DNA from 3 places in the Lentibacillus sp. L22 genome. Region 2 is predicted to be linked to each of the others. Evidence: predicted binding sites of a transcription regulator. Region 2 holds the regulator's gene; each other region holds the start of a gene.
The links. Region 2 encodes LexA, which represses DNA repair genes until DNA is damaged. Its sites were predicted from a motif close to CGAACATATGTTCG; they were not measured.

Region 1 (4,390 bases), on a different contig from region 2:
TATTTTTAAGTTTTACTTTCCAATGCACTGCTGGTGATTAACACCAGCAAGCGCCAACGATGATAAGAAGGATGAATAATACAACGATCAATGCAAATCCGCCGCCAGTACCGACATATCCACCGCCGTATCCGTATCCTCCACAACCACACATGTTACGACAACCGAAACCCATAATAAAATTCCTCCTTCATTTAATTAAAATTTTTATCTTGCCGTTTAATATCCATATCCTCCAACATAGGCTGCCAATACAATAATTAATAGGATAAACAACACAACGATTAAAGCAAATCCGCCACCATATCCTGCTCCTGCAAACAGCCTTGCTTATTCAAGTATCACCTCCATACTGCCTACAATCAATATATGTGAGCAGGTAGCGAATGTTAGGGACATTATCCCAAGTCCGCCTCTTTTTTGGGTGACTTTTTTCAAGACTAGCGTACATGCGTTTTTTATTGTGACTTTTCTGGTCATTATGTAATTATTTTGTGCGATGGTACTGGCTGGATTTATTTGACGAATGTAAAGAGCAAAGGGAAGCAACTTGGGATTATCTTGTGAGATACATAAATTGTGTGTTTTTAGTTAGGTGATTTTTTAAAGAGGGTGTCCAAAATTCATCAAATGATAAGGCGAGGCTCTTGCTTTTGATTTGGCGATCTTTGGACACGTGTTAAAACATGAAGCATAAAGGGGGGTTACAGAGTCAATAATCGATTTCCTCAAAGTCTTCTGGTTGTGGTGTTGGTTGCATTTGTTTTAACGTATTACTATCAGAAATTTCATTGTTAATTTCTTGATAGGATTTTACCTTACCAGCTTGTTTCTTTGCAGATTTTTTGTTTTCCTTGTCGTTATTCATTTTAATTATCCTTTCATGTATGGATTGATGGTTATTTTTTGTTGATTGAAAGGATTTATACACTTACAAAACAGCAATATCAATCATTTCAGTAAAAGCAATCCACTCACTGTCTTCCGCCGAAACCAATTTCAATTGCTGTCCGGGGACAATCTTTTCTATTTTCCCTGTTACAAAATGATCATGATAGGGATGAAAAAGTTCAATCCGTAAATCAAGATCCTGTTTCATTGCATCAGAAATAATTTGGGAAAACAAAGCCATTTGCTGTTCATCGATAATTGGCTTGGTTCGTTTGGTTAGTTCCTTTTGGTGTTTGCGAATGCGTGCTTTGTGCTCCGGCAGCATCATACGGCTGGATTCCCACATTAAATTTTGTCCAGGGGTTAATTTATTTGGGTTCATTTTTCGTCTTTTCTCCTTTTATTTATAGTGACCACCAATCTTCTCAGCCCGATCAAAAGCCTGCCCGGCATCAGTTAGGGAAGCTGCTCGAACAATGGCGGTTGGACCATATTTGTCGTGAATATAGTCCATCGCTTCTGACAAGTGCTCCTTTTTCAAGGAAAAATCAAAAAAGCTGAGCTGGAAAGGATCGGCCGGTTGCAGCTGTGATAGCGTAACGCCAACACTACGAACGGGCTGCCGATCCCAGTGCATACGGAATAAATATAGTGCAGACCGGAAAATATCCATCCCGAAATTGGTCAGCGTTGCGAGCTTTACTTGCCGATGAAATCCGGTCGGAAACGTCACATTCATCCCCCGAACCCCCACCGACACAGTATTGCCGCGATAGCCACCGGCACGGGCACGTCTGGCAACTTCTTCACTTAATTCCAATAAAACCACTTTAATCTCGTCAAATGTTTCGTAATCTCGGGGCAGCGTCATGTGATGGCCAACCGCTTTTTGGTGATCATGTGTCTTTGTCGTTACTGGAGCATTGTTAATTCCGTTGGCGGTTTGCCATAAGACCTGCCCATTGATGCCCCAGCGTTTGGTTAATGCATCCACAGAAAAGGTGGCCAGCTGCCCAATTTTTTGAATTCCCATCCGTTGCAGGTGTTGTTTCATCCGACTGCCGATTCCAAACATCTTACCAATTGGGAGTTCCCACATGGTTTCTTTCATATTGGATTGATCCAACTGAAAAATACCATCCGCGTTTTTCTTGGCAAAGGCATCACAGGATATTTTGGCCAACACTTTATTCGGACCAATACCAACCCGCGTATAAACACCCGTTTCTTCCATGATTTCCTGCTGGATTTTGCGGGCAATCGTAAATGGATCGCCAAAAAGTTTTTGACTTCCGGTGACGTCCAGAAACTGTTCATCAACGGAAAACACTTCAACCAAATCGGTATAATGCTCCAATATTTCGGTGATTTGGCAGGACACATCAATGTATCGCTGCATCCTCGGTCTGACAACAACCGCTTCCGGGCATTTATTTTGCGCTTCCCATAATGCTTCAGCTGTTTTTACGCCATATTTTTTTGCAATTGGGCAGGCAGCCAGTATAATTCCACTCCGCCGCTCCGGATCCCCCGAAACAATGACTGGTTTATCCTTCCACTCCGGATTTTCCGCTTTTTCTACAGAAGCATAGAATGTTTGCATATCCACCAAGAAAATAACGCGTTTCACGCCACAATCCCCCTCTACAGAAACTAAAGTTCGTGTATTTATTATATGCGAATATACGTTCTTTATTCAATGGTAATTTATAGAATGTGCGGTACGCGGATACTATGATAAAATGATTACAGAGTGAACAACACGCAGGAGATAAAAGGCAATGCCTCTACCTATAGACAACAAAAAGATTGGATGTGGAAAGATGACAAAATTTGGATTTATCCGGCATGGTGTAACAGATTGGAATCAGGAGCGTAGAGCGCAAGGAAGTTCGGATATACCCCTTAATAATGAGGGACGTGAACAAGCTGCAAAACTTGCGGAGCGTTTGCAAACAGAAGATTGGGACGTGATCTATGCTAGTGATTTGGCAAGAGCCAGAGAAACCGCTGAAATGATTGCGAATAAAATGAATGGTGTCACAATCCATTTCGATCCAAGGCTTCGTGAAGTTGGTGGAGGGCTAATTGAAGGAACAACGGAAAAAGAACGTATAGCAAAATGGGGTATCAATTGGCGAAATCTGGATCTGGAAAGGGAAAGCGATGATTGTGTTATGGCAAGGGGACAGTCTGTATTGGCTGAAATCCTTAGTGAGAATAACGGGAAAAATATATTGATTGTCAGTCATGGATCATTTATTAGGCGACTGCTCGGGGAATTGGTCCCGGATGATGATGTGGAAGAATCACTCGGCAATTGTTCATTGACCATCCTGGAGAAAAATGAAAACGGATGGAAATTGGAGCTGCATAATTGTACAAGGCACATAACCGCAGATTCATTACTTTGAGCACAGGATATTATACGGAATTAACGTTTGTGTATCAAAGGGAGTTAATATAATCGTCCCCTATTCTATTGTTGAGTGATAATAAAAATGTTACGCAGTCCGGATAACTAGCGCTGCTTAGTCCAATTTTCCATTCAAATCATGCATCTTTCCAATTGGGTTGTTATTGAAAAAAGGGATTTTGGGAATGAAGTAGAAGTGTGTGGTAAGGTCATTAAAAACAAGGGAGCTAACTAAGAAAATGGGTAATTGGGGAAAACAAATTCAAATTCCGGCAACTTATATGCGGGGCGGAACAAGCAAGGGGGTATTTTTTCTAAAAGATGATTTACCTACTGACCCGGTAATACGGGATAAAGTATTATTGCGTGTCATCGGAAGCCCAGATCCTTATGGGCAGCAGATCGATGGAATGGGAGGTGCAACTTCAAGTACCAGTAAGGTGGTCATTTTAAACAAAAGTGAACGTCCAGGATGTGATATAGACTATTTATTCGGGCAGGTAGCCATTGAGCAGCCCTTGGTTGATTGGAGTGGCAACTGCGGAAATCTTACTTCGGCCGTTGGTCCATTTGCAATATATAGAGGTTTGGTAGAAGCGCCAAAGAACGGAATAGTTACGGTTAATATTTGGCAGGAGAATATCGGGAAAAAAATCATAGCTCATGTTCCAATAGAGAACGGGACAGTACAGGAACTAGGGGATTTCGTACTTGATGGGGTAACCTTTCCGGCAGCAGAAATAAAATTGGAATTCCTTGATCCTGCTGGTGCTGATGAAAAGAGTACAGATGGTGGTGGGATGTTTCCTACAGGGAATCCACTAGATATCATTCATATCCCGGGTATAGGAGAAGTAGAGGCAACTTTAATTAATGCCGGGAATCCTGCTGTCTTTGTGGAGGCGTCTGCATTGGGGCTTAGAGGGACGGAGCTTCAGGATGATATAAATAGGAATGCAGACTTACTGAACCGTTTTGAGTTAATACGGGCTCATAGTGCAGTAATTATGGGTTTAGAGGAAAGCGTAGAATATGCTAAGAAGCGTCAGCACACACCTAAAATTGCATTTTTTGAAGAAGCAA
Region 2 (4,390 bases):
TAGTCAATATATAAACCTCCAAAATACGTATTTTAAACGTATTTTCTCCCTCACATCGACATTTATGCACCAACGACAATAGGTTAAAGGAAAATTAAATATTATAAGCTACAAAAAGGGACGACTGATCTTGCCCCGAATCAGCCATCCCATCTAGGGGTTCCAATTGCAGTATATGTATCAGCGAGTATGTTTAATTCGAAATTATTGCTACGATGCATTGTTTGTTATTGTGCCCCAAAACATGCCTCATTCATGCCTCGAAGTTTTCGGAATCAAATGTTCTACTTTGATAAGATAGATGAACCGCCCCCCCTTAAATACAGGGTTAAAAAAGTCTAATACTGTAGATTCTGCACGATTGTTCATCCATGGGAGCGGAAACAGTATTTGTCCGACTATTAATGAAATGCGAAAATGACCGTTATATTTAACGGTCATTTTCGTGTATCCTGAAAAATTATTCGGTTATACGAGAGTCAATCTTACTAACAGATTTTTTTCTATTTTTAAATGTCACCCATGAAGTTTTTAATGAAGCATAGGTGCCCACGGCTGCCGCGCTATAAAAGCCACCCATAAAAAAGCCGGCCCATAAGTCATGTCTGTGACTATAAAAAATAGAAATGGAAAACCCGAGGATCGATGCAATCGTCGGGAAATACTGCCGAGGTATCGGAAATATTTTAAATAGCTGTGTGATAATAACGATCAGTGGCACAGCAATAACGCCATCCCAAAAATTTGTATGTATCACCGGAAATCCCATATTGTTGTCTCCTAACATGAATGATATGATCTTTTGCAGTTTGAGTTAAGTTTTTGTTTATTTGAAGAAAATATGTAATTAAAAGAGGATGTTCAAAAAGTCCGGTAAAAATGACATGCCCCTGCAAAAAGGGTATGCCGACGCCTGAGCGCAAGCCCGTTTTTAGTCGGCCTTCCTTTGAAGAAGCTCGTTGGCTTGCTTTTCCGCTCCTCATGTACCTTTTATGTACACTCCGGTGCTCGAAGCTACGCCGCCTAGAACTTCTCGGTCATTTTTATCCTCCTTTTTGAACATGCACTAAAATAATGATTAGTGGAAATAAAGAACGTCAAAAAATAGATTGTCTCATATATCATACATCCATTCATTACAAGCAGGGGATTCTGCAAACGTTCCAAAACGATGAATTACATGGTAGAATAAACATATCCGTTTTTTAAAACCGGTTGCTGGAATGGGGGATGCAAGGTGAGGCAAAAAATAGCTACAATAGCATTCATGTTGTTGATGTTTTTTGCAATAGGTCAATCGATGTACATGACATCACAAATAGATGTAAGCTCAATTGATGAGCCGGCAATTGGTGCAGCAACTACCGTATCAGATATCAACGCCGCTCATATAACGGAAACTCCTACACTCCCGGTTGTGCACGAATATAAAACGGATTTAATTTCTCATCCTTACAAAACGATTGTATATTATCCTGCACCTATCATCCGTTCATTCCATTTTCTCCCCCATGATATGGAATCGTATGGGTTTTTGGACGTAAAGAAGTATCAATCAAATTACCTCTCCTGATACGAAATCAAATCTTAACTTGGTGCTTTTAGCTTTCTGCCAGGATTAAGTTTTTATTGTTTATTCATGATATGTATCAAGTATGGAGGGTAATAATTATGAAAAAGAACAAACCATATTGGAAAGAATCGCTCGAATGTTATTTGTTTGTTACAATAACCATGATCCTGTTTGTTGCAGGTATTGTTGTAAGTGGTCAATTAACAGGAACGGATTGGATTGGTTTGTTAAAATAGTATTGTAGTAAGACCCCTTGATACATTGATAACGTATCAAGGGGTCTTTTTAATGAATGTTCCGATACAATCCAATTACTTTACCCAAAAGCGTTACATTTTGATAGATTAACGGTTCCATTGTTGCATTTTCCGGTTGCAGGCGGATATGGTCTTTTTCCTTGAAAAATCGTTTAACTGTTGCTTCATCCTCATCAGTCATGGCTACCACAATGTCACCGTTTTGGGCAGTGTTTTGTTGTTTGACGATGACTTTATCCCCATCCAATATACCGGCTTCAATCATACTTTCCCCTTCGATGACCAGCACATATAAACTCTCATCCGGTCCTGCGCTTGAACTTGGCAGTGGAATGAACTCTTCAATATTTTCGACTGCAGTAATCGGGATACCAGCTGTAACTTTACCAATAACCGGAGCATATCGCGCTTCATCTTTTGGAATATTGTTTTCTTCAAATGGATCTAAAATTTCAATGGCCCTTGGTTTGGTAGGGTCACGTCGAATATAACCTTTACTTTCAATTCTTGCCAAATGGCCGTGAACTGTTGAACTCGATGCAAGCCCAACAGCACCTGCTATTTCGCGGACAGATGGCGGATACCCTTTCTTGTTAACCTCATCTTTAATGAAATCCAGGATCATCTGTTGTCTTTTGGACAGCTTGGTCATGGAACTAACTCCTCTCGCATAGGATTTATTAATACTAGTTTATCATTGTAGTATAAATTTATCAAACATTCGTTCGAAAAAATGTTGACAAGATCGTATGTTCTGATATAAACTAATTATTAACTACAGCGAACAATAGTTCTTATTTGTTGAGAAGGAGCGGATTGATATGTTTGAAAAACTTACCAAGACCGATGTATTCTATTTAGTGACTTTTGCTTTCACATTAGGGTTTTTATATTTTTCCCTAATTATGAGTGCATAGGTTATAATAAAGGATGAAGGTGTTTTTAAGTGAGGGCGATTCTATACTGCCGGATTAGTACGAATAAGGAGACACAGGAAACATCATTAAACAGGCAAAAACAAGAGCTTTTACAACTTGCAAAAGCTTATGATTTTTCGGTTGTTCAAGTCATTGCAGAACAGGCAAGTGGATATGCAATTGATCGGGACGGTATATTTCAATTGCTTGACCTCTTTTCAGCCGACAAGGCAGATTGTTTACTCATTCAAGATGAAACGAGGTTGGGGAGAGGCAATACGAAAATCGCTTTATTTCACCAGTTAAGCAAACTCAACATTTCTATTTATACGGCGATTCATGGGGGACAGCTGGAACTGTCGGAATCAGATTCCATGGTTCTAAAGATTGTTGGTATTGTCGAGGAATACCAGCGCCAGATCCACAATAGCAAAATTAAACGTGGCATGAGAAAGGCAATCAGTGAAGGGTATGATCCGAGTAAAAATCTGACCAATCGAAATCAGGCACCAGGACGGGAACGAAAAACTTTTCCAATTGAAGAAGTAATACGGTTACGGCAAAAGAAGCTAACTTTTGAAGAAATCGCTCATACATTAAACGGGATGGGATATTCCGTCTCCAAAGCAACGGTACATAGAAGGTATAAGGAGCATCTCAACACTTGAAAGTACTTGCCAGGAAGGGTATGATGGGAAACCAAGGACATGTAGGTTTGTCCTTGGTTCTTACATGCTTTGGAGGAGGATCTCTTTTATGATATCAAAAGAAAAGCTGAATCGAATTAATGAATTGGCTCATAAAGCGAAAACAGCAGGATTAACTGATAAAGAGCAAAAAGAACGTCAAGCGCTAAGACAGGAATATTTGCAAAACGTCCGTAAATCGTTTAAAAACCAGTTAAAATCAATGACAGTTGTGGATCCTGCAGGTAATGACGTGACTCCGCAAAAATTACGTGATATGCAAGAGCGAGAAAAGAAGCACTAATTAACATGATAAAACGTGTTCAAAAAAGGACAAAGAGGATCGGGCACTTAGTCTGGGTCCTTTAATGCAAAGGTCACTTGGACTTTTTGAACATCCCCTTATACTTGTGAGAATATGAACTTCATTATAGAATAGGAAGAGATACAATTATTTGTAGAAACGGAAGGAGAGCACGCATGTCAAAAAATGTAGAACAATTATCCATTAATACAATACGTACATTAGCAATTGATGCCATTGAGAATGCTAATTCCGGCCATCCTGGTTTGCCAATGGGTGCAGCACCGATGGCATATACATTATGGACTGATTTTATGAATCATAACCCGAAACATTCAAAATGGTTTAACCGCGATCGTTTTGTTCTTTCAGCAGGACATGGTTCAATGCTGTTATATGGTTTATTACATTTATCCGGCTATGATGTATCCATCGATGATTTAAAAGGTTTTCGTCAGTGGGGCTCCAAAACACCGGGACATCCGGAAGTCCATCATACAGACGGTGTAGAAGCAACAACAGGCCCATTAGGACAAGGAATTGCCATGTCGGTTGGTATGGCAATGGCTGAAGCACATCTGGCAGCCACTTATAATAAAGATGATTTTGATATAATCGATCATTATACTTACGCATTAGTCAGTGATGGCGAT
Region 3 (4,390 bases), on a different contig from region 2:
CTGTCTGCTGACGAAGTTTATGATTTTCATCCTTCGCCTCAAGAAGTGCTTCTTTCTTGGCGGCATCCGCATTTCGGTGTGCTTCATCAACGATTTGATTAGCCAGATTTTCCGCACTGGAAATTTTGGCTTCAGCAATCGATTTACGAATCCAATAACCAACAATACCAAAGATTAGGGCAAGCAAAATGGAGATGATAATGTAAGTGATGTCCATAATTTCACCTCCCCTTGCTATAAAGTTGTACTAGAGGATGTTCAAAAATCCTGGTAAAAATAACGCTTCGAGATAGGGGAAACCTCGACTAAGTGCTGACGTCCTGTGGAAAATCGGAATTGCAACAGGGCGCCTGAGACGTTAGCCGGCCTCGACTTTTTTATCCTCTTTTTGAACACGCTCTACTATTCATTATTGTCGGCATGTACCATGTTCAATAAATAAATAACAGAAATTGTATAATATAAGATATAAAATTATACATACTAATTTTAAGCGTCATAACAGCCTATGTCAAGGAAACGTCACAATATATTTGGTATGGTAAAAATGGGGCTGCAAAAAACAAGCCCCTTGCCACTAAAATGGACAAAGGACTTATTTGATCATACCTATATTCCCTCAAGCAAACTTTAGATTGACATTAAACATCCAATGTGCCTTGCTCTTGTTCAGCATCAGCAGATTCTTCATCTATTTCGTCCAAATGATAGTGTTCCCGGATCGCATGATGAATCTCTGCAGCCATATCTTCGTTTTCGTTTAAAAATTGCTTGGCATTTTCTCGTCCCTGACCAAGACGTTCCTCATTATACGAATACCATGCACCACTCTTTTTGACGATATCCAAATCGGAACCAATATCTAGGATTTCACCTTCTTTGGAAATTCCTTCGCCATACATGATATCTACTTCCGCCTGTTTAAACGGTGGTGCCACCTTATTTTTAACTACTTTGATTCTGGCTTTATTACCTACCATATCATTACCTTGCTTCAGCGTTTCGGCACGGCGGACTTCCAATCGTACAGATGAATAAAACTTTAATGCGCGGCCACCGGGAGTTGTCTCCGGATTACCGAACATCACGCCAACTTTTTCGCGTATTTGGTTAATAAAGATTGCTGTTGATTTTGACTTATTAATTGCACCGGATAACTTTCTCAGTGCTTGTGACATAAGCCGTGCCTGCAAACCAACATGGGAATCTCCCATTTCGCCTTCGATTTCAGCTTTCGGAACTAAAGCGGCAACCGAATCTATTACAAGTATGTCTACTGCACCACTTCTTACCAGTGCTTCGGCAATCTCCAGCGCCTGTTCACCAGTGTCTGGCTGGGATAGCAGCAGCTCATCAATGTCAACGCCTAAGGCACGGGCATAGGTAGGATCGAGTGCATGTTCCGCGTCTATAAACGCTGCTTGTCCGCCTTTTTTCTGTGCCTCAGCGATTGCATGAAGTGCTACAGTTGTCTTCCCTGATGATTCCGGCCCGTAAATTTCGACTACCCGTCCACGTGGGTAACCGCCAATCCCTAATGCTACGTCCAATGCAAGTGAACCGCTTGGAATGGTTTCAATCTTTCGTATCGGTTCTTCACCCAGCTTCATAATCGAGCCTTTTCCAAATTGCTTTTCGATTTGACGTAATGCCATATCTAAAGCTTGTTTTCTATCGCTCAATGGTCGTACCTCCCCTTAAAATCAACTATATCTATCATAACTTGTTTTTCGGGTTTTGCCAACAAAAAAGTCGAATAAACGTTCTTGTGTTTTATCCGACTTTTTTGCACGAAAAACATATTTTAATGTAACAGTTGGCTTAAAAATAAGATTTTCACCCTATCTAATGCCTTCATTTTACTATTTTAGATAGTGAAAAAGAAGTTCATAGCCTTTGATAACTGATTTTTTTCTTACTGCTTGACGATTACCAGCAAAAGTGTATTTTTTTACCTGTCGATATCCATCACGGTTAATCAATGCAATATAAACGGTACCAGCCTCTTTCCCTTCAATTGTATCGGGTCCGGCAACCCCGGTGAAACTGATACCAACCGTTGCATCCAATTGATTGCTGGCATTCAAAGCCATTTCCAAGGCACATTCCTCACTGACTGTCCCTTTTTCCTGAATGGTATGATGAGAAACGTGCAATACTTTTTCTTTCACTTGCGTATCATAACAGACGATACCACCGGCAAAAGCGGCAGATGCCCCTTCTACTGCAACAAGCTGGTCAGAAAATTTGCCGCCAGTCAAGCTTTCGGCTGCTGCCAGTGTCCATCCTTTTTGCTTAAGCCGTTGAAACACATTACCTTCCAATGTGTCGTCATCCACACCATAACAATACGTACCAACTTTTTGCATGATCTGTTTTTTGGTTTCTTCGATTAAACGTGCTGCCGATTTAGTTGTGTCTGCTTTAGCTGTAATCCTTATGGAAACACCGGGGTCTTGGGCTAACGGCGCAATGGTTGGATTTGTCTGCTGTTCAATAATTGTTTTTAGCTCATGCTCCAACTGAGATTCACCAATCCCGATAAACCGCAGCATAATGGATTGAATAACCGTACGTTCTCCTGTCTGCTTTAAAATAGCCGGGAGCACATGATCCGTTATCATAGGTTTCATTTCCCTTGGGACACCTGGTGTGAATACCCACATCTTGCCTTCATGGGAAACGATCATTCCTGGTGCCATCCCGACACGATTTGGAATCACTTCCGCTCCGGCAAAAACGCGTGCCTGTTTTGTATTATTCGGTGTCATACTGCTATGTTGTTTTTGAAAAAAAGCGGTAATCTTATCCATTGATGGTTTATGTTCCACCATTTCCAAATGTGTCAGGCTTTGAAATGCTTCTCTTGTTAAATCATCATCTGTTGGCCCCAAACCGCCCGTCACAATGATGACATCCGAGCGGCTTTGTGCCTGGGCAAATTGCGCCCGTACACGGTCAAGATTATCACCAACAACCGAATGATGATAAATATCCATTCCCGCCAGTGCCAACTGCTGGGAAATCCATTGTGCATTTGTATTGGCAATCTGACCAAGTAATAATTCTGTTCCAACTGCAATAATTTCTGATTTGATCTGTTTACTCATTTCGAATCCCTCATTACATTCCAATTTTTAGCAAAATAATCATATCCTGAAAGAATCGTAAAGAATAATGCTACATATAACATCACCATATCAAATGGGAAGTTGACAAATGCAAATGGGAAATTATGCAGGAGCAATAGAATAATGGCCACAAGTTGGGTAACTGTTTTTAATTTACCAAGCTTACTTGCCGCAAGCACAATCCCTTCGCCTGCTGCCACCAGTCGTAATCCCGTTACCGCAAACTCCCTGCTGATAATAATAATGACCACCCATGCAGGGGCAAGATCCATTTCCACCAATAAAATAAGTGCTGCCGATACCAACAATTTATCCGCTAATGGATCAAGAAACTTTCCTAAATTAGTAACCAAATGATGCTTCCTTGCATAATTTCCATCAATCCAGTCAGTTGTCGATGCAACAATAAATAACAATGCCGCAACAAAATCCACAACCGGTAAAACCGTCTCACCCATTTGCCATTCACCCCAATGGAATGGGACACTAAGCAAGATGATAAAAATCGGAATCAGACAAATCCGGGAAAGGGTAATTCGATTGGGTATATTCATGATTATGTTCGCCTCCTATGTATGAATCGACCGTTGCTTGTAAAGACCCTTCCGCTTTGATTGAAGGGAAGGGTTAACAAATCACGGGATGGATGCGGTCTTTAGTTCGATACGTATCATAGACCGCATCTCCAATTATTCCGAATCCGGGTTTAAATCAATCCATATTTTTTGATGGACATATTGCTCCGGATCAACCGGATATTCCAATTCTGTGCCATTTACAGTAATTGTAAGCGCAGGCGCATTGCCAACATTCAAGTGGATCCGGCCATCATCTGAGACATCAAATTCCTGTGGTGAATTGTCCGCTGACAGTTCTTGTTCAAAATATGATTCCCCATCACTATTTTGCACACCCAAATAGGTCGCCTCATCCGCTTTCAACTGTATTTTGACTTTGTCGTCCGCGTTTTCCAGTTTCATAGTCGATTCAGGGCTTGCACCTGTCCCTTTTTCCACTACGGTCAGCTTCGGCTCATCAGTATCGCTTTTTTCCTTCTTGTCGGCATTATCTTGATCTTCATCGGAATCATCGTCCGCATCATCTGTTTCTTTGTTTCCCTCGTCATTGTCATCGGAATTGAAGGTTATTTCATTATCGTCCGGACTATCAACTGGTTCACCGCTGCCCCCTGCAGTTGCTTCTTTATAAAAATACCAGGCTGCAAACACAATACCTACGACTAATACAATAACAATAAT

Region 1: the regulator LexA is predicted to act here: its motif matches at 2,570-2,583, upstream of ABRT01_RS00385 (DNA polymerase IV).
Region 3: the regulator LexA is predicted to act here: its motif matches at 1,754-1,767, upstream of recA (recombinase RecA).

The regions. Positions count from the first base shown of each region.
Region 1 is NZ_JBFNXI010000001.1:73,264-77,653, forward strand. Features, by position in the region: gene ABRT01_RS00365 (YjcZ family sporulation protein) at 38-175, opposite strand; gene ABRT01_RS00370 (YjcZ family sporulation protein) at 220-324, opposite strand; gene ABRT01_RS00375 (hypothetical protein) at 713-868, opposite strand; gene ABRT01_RS00380 (YolD-like family protein) at 932-1,273, opposite strand; gene ABRT01_RS00385 (DNA polymerase IV) at 1,292-2,521, opposite strand; gene ABRT01_RS00390 (histidine phosphatase family protein) at 2,715-3,305, shown strand; gene prpF (2-methylaconitate cis-trans isomerase PrpF) at 3,547-4,390, shown strand, end outside.
Region 2 is NZ_JBFNXI010000013.1:776-5,165, forward strand. Features, by position in the region: gene ABRT01_RS08185 (DUF3231 family protein) at 1-7, opposite strand, end outside; gene ABRT01_RS08190 (hypothetical protein) at 461-769, opposite strand; gene ABRT01_RS08195 (hypothetical protein) at 1,238-1,573, shown strand; gene ABRT01_RS08200 (hypothetical protein) at 1,672-1,809, shown strand; gene lexA (transcriptional repressor LexA) at 1,859-2,482, opposite strand; gene ABRT01_RS08210 (YneB family resolvase-like protein) at 2,777-3,415, shown strand; gene ABRT01_RS08215 (DUF896 domain-containing protein) at 3,504-3,737, shown strand; gene tkt (transketolase) at 3,914-4,390, shown strand, end outside.
Region 3 is NZ_JBFNXI010000021.1:5,033-9,422, forward strand. Features, by position in the region: gene rny (ribonuclease Y) at 1-217, opposite strand, end outside; gene recA (recombinase RecA) at 642-1,682, opposite strand; gene ABRT01_RS10745 (competence/damage-inducible protein A) at 1,863-3,110, opposite strand; gene pgsA (CDP-diacylglycerol--glycerol-3-phosphate 3-phosphatidyltransferase) at 3,107-3,685, opposite strand; gene ABRT01_RS10755 (helix-turn-helix domain-containing protein) at 3,821-4,390, opposite strand, start outside.